2 regions of the Xenorhabdus sp. KJ12.1 genome follow, and region 2 is predicted to be linked to the other one. Evidence: predicted binding sites of a transcription regulator. Region 2 holds the regulator's gene; the other holds the start of a gene.

Region 1 (3,429 bases), on a different contig from region 2:
TAAACAAGAAGAGACGCAATTATCCGATGAGGCCTTAACGGGGTGGCGTGATATTTCATTTCGGCTTCTCAGCAATCTGACACCCAAATCAGCACTATTCCGCCACGCTATACGTATGTCTGCTTTGCTTTGTACTGGTTATGCCATTATTCAGCTATTTGATATGCAAAGAGGTTATTGGATCCTGCTGACCAGCCTTTTTGTCTGTCAGCCTAACTACAGCGCGACTCGCCGCCGTCTGGCTCTGCGGGTTATCGGGACACTGGCGGGTATTTTGATTGGCCTGCCTATTCTCTATCTTGTACCTTCTATTGAAGGGCAATTATTGCTGATTGTCATTTCAGGCGTGTTATTTTTTGCCTTCCGTAGTAGCCAGTATGCACATGCGACTTTATTTATTACGTTATTGGTGTTATTAAGCTTTAATCTATTGGGTGAAGGCTTTGAAGTAGCGTTACCCAGAATAGTCGATACCCTGATCGGTTGTGGTATTGCCTTGTTGGCAGTCAGTTTTATCTGGCCTGATTGGAATTTTCGGCAATTGCCACAAGTCATCACCCGTACAATGAACGCCAATTGCCATTATCTCAATGCCATCTTGCTGCAATATCATCAAGGAAAAAGTAATTGTCTGGAATATCGGGTTGCTCGCCGTAACGCTCATAATTACGATGCTGAACTGGCATCAGTTGTCTCGAACATGTCATCAGAGCCTAAACATCATCGTATTTCTCAGGAAGCAGCATTTCGTTTACTTTGCCTGAATCATACCATGTTGAGTTATATTTCCGCCTTAGGCGCACATCGTGACAGACTTAATGAACCTGTCATTCTGGATCTGCTGACTGAAGCAATCCACCATGTTGAATCTGCATTGCAACAAGACAGAGTTAATGATGAGTTCCTGCATCAGATTTCAGAGCATTTGATACAAAAAAGTAATCAATTAACTTCTGATAACAGCAAAGTTCAACTTGTATTACAGCAAGTAGGGTTGCTAATTGAATTATTACCGGAAATAGTTAATTTAAGAAAGCAAATAAACAATCAGAAATCCAATTAAATAAATCCCGCCTTCTATGAAGGCGGATTTATTATTTTTATAACTTATATTTTCTGTATTTAAAATCAATTATCATCTGTCATCTTAAATTAAGAAAAAATAGAATAATATTAGTTACCATGTTCCAATTCTTGATGCCATATAAGTAAATCATGGCGTAGTTTTTCTGGCAACACAGCAACATGGCAGCCTTCTATTGCTCCGGCTAATGCCAGTAAGATATTAACACTTATCTTCTTTCCATTTTGTTGTAATTTAAGATAAGTTACTTTTGCTCCTAACACCCGCAATTCTTCTACTTTTGATATTCCTGCTTTCCATAACTGGCGCTCCAAAGCCATCCCAAGGTTAGGAAGGTCTTTTAATCTGAGAGGTGTTCTTTGTTTATTAATGATATCTGTCAGTGTATCTTGATAGGCTAAATTAACATATTCGAATAATTGTTTTTGATCCCGCCAAAGTGACTCACTGACTCGGTAATAACGCAAAGCCACAGGAATTCCCCTTTTTGAATAGATAAACGTCTCCATGCCTTTGGCTTTAAATAACGTCTCTGCATAACTATTCCCTCGTAAATAAAGCTCACCTTCATAACTCAGGGCGAACAAGACTCCATCAATTGATAATCCAATTCCACCAAACTGGGATTTCTTTTTAAGTTTCCCCAATGAAGATACGCCGTGTTTCAATTGATCAAAACGAGCCCCAGATAAAAACATTTTTATCACTCCATGAATTATATCCTGACTAAATATTTTATGCTCTGTTCTCTTGTCTGTTATTAACAAAATAAATAACAAGAACAAGTAATTAAAACCATACGCAATCTATTTCTGGCTGCCAATCATTAAATTAGAAAAAAACTGTTTTATATAAATTTTTGCGAAGCGCCTTGAAAAAAATGGTCTTGCTTTTAGCCAAACAACCAATTACTGTATATATATACAGGCATCATGGTGAGGAACATTATGCGTATTCAACCCACTCTGGAGTATCTCATTGAGAGTAAAATTGAAGCTGAGAACAGTACAACTCACAAACACGAGATCACTAATGTAACGGGCACTACATCTACAAAATTACAACCTTTTAGTCAGGCTGAGCAAAACGCCTTACAAGCAGTAAATGGCACAATCCGTGAGTTAAGCTATTGTGAACAATGGCCTGTGATTAATCACATCCTACTTCCTTTGCTACATCAATCCAGAGATGAAAACAGGTGGTTACTCTGGATAACGCCTAATAAAAGATTAAGCCGCCAGTGGTTAGTCGATTCGGGTTTGCCTTTAGACAAGAGCGTTCAATTAAACCAAATTACCCCTATTGCATCACCCTATGCCATGGAGAAAGCCTTAGCAAGTGGTAACTACTGCATCGTATTAGGATGGCTGCCAGAACTGTCTGAATATGGATTACAAAAACTGAGATTAGCAGCACAGAAAGGCACAACACTAGGCCTGATTATGCGCCCTCAAGCCTCATCCGAACAGTATAATCCCGTAGAAAACAGGATAAAGTTTCATTCTATTTACTATCATTGAATGAATTTAAGATTATTCTCAGTATTTTTTAAAATAAACATGCTATTAGTAATAAATTTTTTTTATTTATGATAAAAATCAAACAATTAAATAAACAACCCTTATAAGCTATCATTAATAATATTTAATTTCTTACAGGTATTAATTTAAAAAATATGTATCACAAATCACCATGTACTTGTAAGTTTTAAAGTTCGTTGTAGACTCTACAAAGTTAGGCTGATGCTGATTTAACTCACATTTCAGGAATTATCTATTGATATTAAGCGCATATACCTAACAGATTATTTCAACCAATGGCCAACAATAAGACTTTAAGGCCAACTACTTATTATTTGGATGATAACGAGGCGTACAATGAAGAAGACAGCTATCGCAGTGGCCGTGGCAGTAGCAACTTTTACAACTGTGGCTCAAGCAGCTCCAAAAGAGCATACTTGGTATGCAGGTACTAAGGTAGGTTGGTCCGACTACAGTAGAACAGGATTTAAAGATATCGATGCTGCTAAAGTAGCGACAGGTAATGCTGACAAGAAAGATGCTCTGGGTGCCGGAGCTTATGTTGGTTATCAGGCAACACCATACATAGGTTTCGAATTAGGTTATGATTGGCTGGGGAAAATGACCTATAAATCTAAGATTAATGACGCCAGTTTCAAAAGCCAGGGTATTCAGCTTGCAATGAAATTGAGCGCTCCACTGACAGACTCTTTAGATGCTTATACTCGTCTGGGGGGCATAGTGTGGCATTCAAACGCTTCAGCAAATTACAGCCACTCAGATAAAACAAAAAACTATGTGAAAAATAATAGTACTGGTATTTCC
Region 2 (3,429 bases):
AAATATGGTTTCACATGCATAATTATAAAGCCAAATAATTTCACATCGCTAATAAGAAAATAAAAAATGAAACAATTGGCATAGTGATTAATGCCAAAATATGTATATAAAATCAGTATTGATAATAATTGTTCTAGTGTTTTAACATAAGTATCTTTGATTCTCAGAGAAGATTTTTTGTTATCTTAAAAAATAGCTGAGGTAAATATCTTTCTAAATGGGTTTCAAAAGTAACGGATATCTGTGATTAGCTTTAATCTTAAGATAATCACCACACTATATTAGTGCGTAAGAAAAAATAAAATTAAGGCATAAAATGGACATCTCTAAATACTCTAAGAACTGGCAAGAACGATTTAAATTTTTTGAAAAAAATGGGGCTCCTTCTTCTAAAGAATATCAAGCTGCTTTTAAAAAGGCACCTTATATAACGCGCATCAAGATAAATATGAACTTCTTTGCATTTTTCTTTGGCATTCTCTACTTTATTGTACTTGGAATGTGGAAAAAAGGATTAACCATACTCGGTATCGGGGTCGCTTTATTTTTTGCTTTCTTTATGATTAGCGCGATAGTCCCTCTATCCCTTGAAACTGCAAATTTTATTAGTATTTTTCTGGGAGCTATGAATGCTGCATTATATGGTGTAACAGCTAATTATTCTTATTACCTAAAAGAAAAAGAAGGTGATGATAGCTGGAATCCATTCAAAGGCCTTAAAATGATCTAAGAATAGAATACATCGTGTGAACACCTCTCTCAGCCACAAAAAACATGGTAATATTAAGTCATTAGCATCGTGTAGGTGTGAGAGGTGTAATGAAAACTATCAATCAAAAAAAATTACTGACGCAGGCTGAAGCAATCTGTCTGTCACGAGGGGTTCGTTTAACACCTCAACGCCTTGAAATTCTGCGCTTGATTTCAGCCCAACCGGGTGCAATCAGTGCTTATGATTTGCTGGATCTGCTACGTGAAGTTGAGCCACAGGCAAAGCCGCCAACTGTTTATCGAGGGTTAGAGTTTTTACTGGAGCAGGGTTTTGTTCACAAAATAGAATCTACAAATAGTTATGTGGTGTGTCATCACTTTGAAGAACCATGCCATACATCAGCAATGTTTCTTTGTGATAATTGTGGTTCTGTTACCGAGCAGGATGCTGAAGATATCGAATCAGCGATACAAAATTTAGCACAGCGTGCAGGGTTTCATTTGCGGCACAGTGTCATAGAAGTCCACGGATTATGCTCTTCTTGCCATGAAACAAACTCGTGTATGGAGTGAGTTTGAAATTACCTTATCAGGCGGTCATTACTTGATGATAAATTCATTAAATTCTACGTCCCCGCATAAACATGTGCTTAGCGGGTACTACGAAAAATGACCGCCCAGAATGGGTAATGTATAATTATCCGCTTTTACAATCAGAACCAATCCCCGTTACGAATCACGCCAACTGCTAACCCTTCAATGGTGAAATTCTGTTCGCGTAAATCCACAACGATAGACTTAAACTCAGGATTTTCAGCAATCAGTTCTATCTTGTTTCCTGTTTGTTTGAAACGTTTTACTGTGACTTCATCTTCAATCCGTGCCACGATGACCTGCCCGTTATGAACATCCTGCGTTTTATGCACAGCGAGTAAATCACCATCCATAATACCGATATCCTTCATGGACATACCACGGACACGCAATAGAAAATCAGCATTCGGTTTAAATAATTCCGGATCCACTTTGTAATGGCTTTCAATGTGTTCCTGAGCCAATAGTGGTTCACCAGCAGCCACACGACCAATGAGTGGTAATCCAGCCCCTTCATCTTCCTCTTCAAGTAGCAAACGGATACCTCTGGAAGCACCAGCGATAATTTCTATCACCCCTTTACGCGCAAGTGCTTTTAAATGCTCTTCTGCTGCGTTAGGTGAACGAAAACCAAGACGCGCGGCAATTTCAGCACGTGTCGGTGGCATACCCGTCTGCGAAATATGGTCACGCACCAAGTTATAAACTTCTTGCTGCCTGGCTGTTAATGCTTTCATTTCGCCCCCTGTTTGTTTATACAGTCTGACTGTGAGTATATACAGCTAAAATTGAATTGGGAACCAGTCAGAATGTAAAAGCCGCTAAATAACGATTTTTGACGAAAAATACACCACATTAACGGGTGAAATACGACCAAATAATTATCACCCACGTAAATAGTGCTAAAATCATGGCTAAAAATACCGCAGCTGAGCCCATATCCTTTGCTCGCCCCGATAGTTCGTGATATTCGCTGCCAATACGGTCTACAACCGCTTCAATAGCGCTATTAAGCATTTCCACAATAAGCACTAACATAACTGAACTAATGAGAAAAAGTCTCTCAAACATGCCGAAATCAAAGGAGAATGCCACAATAATTGCTAAAATAGCTAAAACTACCTCCTGTCGGAATGCAGCCTCATTTTTCCATGCAGCTTTAATACCTTTTGCCGAGTACCCAGCCGCTTTAATTATGCGGGTTAAACCTGTTGATTGGTTAGCCATAAAAATTTTCTTCAAGAATCATAATAGTTTTAAGATCATATAACTTTTAGTCCCTATTATTATCTTATTTACACAGATCTCAAAATCTGTTTCTGGTATGCTTGCCGCGCATTGCTAACAAGAGGCTTAAAGCAGTTATGTCAGCTTGGCGTAAAATATATTACAACTTATTGAATTTGCCGATAAAACTTTTAGTTAAAAGTAAACTTATTCCAACGGTTCCTGTTACGGAGCTGAGTCTTGATACGACTCGGCCTATTCTGTATGTGTTACCGTATCATTCAAAGGCCGATTTATTGACTCTGCGTCAACAGTGTCTTGCTCAGGATTTACCTGATCCGCTAGCGCCTTTGGATATTGATGATACACAGCTTCCAAGCTATGTCTTCATTGATGATGGCCCGCGTGTATTCAGTTACTATGCGCCTAAACATGAGTCTGTGAAGATTTTCCATTCTTATCTGGATTTACATCGTAGTAATCCTGATTTAGATATTCAGATGGTGCCTGTTTCTGTGATGTTCGGGCGCTCTCCCGGGCGTGAAGGTCAGGAAACCAATACAGCTCCTCAGCTACGCCTGCTTAACGGGATCCAGAAGTTTTTTGCAATCCTGTGGCTTGGGCGAGATAGTTTTGTCCGTTTTTCCGCACCGGTATCATTACGCAGTATTGCTGATGAACATGGCACAGATACAATTATTGCCAATAAACTCGCCCGCGTTGCACGCATACACTATTCCCGCCAACGTTTGGCTGCTGTCGGGCCACGTTTACCTGCGCGGCAAGATCTGTTCAGAAAGTTACTGGAATCAAAAGCGATTGAAAAAGCGATTGCTGATGAGGCTCGCAGCAAGAAAATTTCGCCAGAAAAAGCGAAACAGAACGCAATCAATATGC

Evidence for each region. The regulator LexA, encoded in region 2, represses DNA repair genes until DNA is damaged. The targets are predictions, from matches to a motif close to TNCTGTATGTACATACAGNA.
Region 1: sulA (SOS-induced cell division inhibitor SulA) is a predicted target of LexA. The motif match lies at 1,994-2,013, and genes of this name have one in related genera.

What each region holds. Positions count from the first base shown of each region.
Region 1 covers NZ_CAWNQH010000061.1:7,005-10,433, forward strand. The annotation lists gene yccS (YccS family putative transporter) at 1-1,063, shown strand, start outside; gene AACS92_RS07355 (TfoX/Sxy family DNA transformation protein) at 1,174-1,782, opposite strand; gene sulA (SOS-induced cell division inhibitor SulA) at 2,032-2,604, shown strand; gene ompA (porin OmpA) at 2,962-3,429, shown strand, end outside.
Region 2 covers NZ_CAWNQH010000095.1:8,035-11,463, reverse strand. The annotation lists gene AACS92_RS17510 (DUF2628 domain-containing protein) at 317-730, shown strand; gene zur (zinc uptake transcriptional repressor Zur) at 820-1,284, shown strand; gene lexA (transcriptional repressor LexA) at 1,425-2,042, opposite strand; gene AACS92_RS17495 (diacylglycerol kinase) at 2,161-2,532, opposite strand; gene plsB (glycerol-3-phosphate 1-O-acyltransferase PlsB) at 2,670-3,429, shown strand, end outside.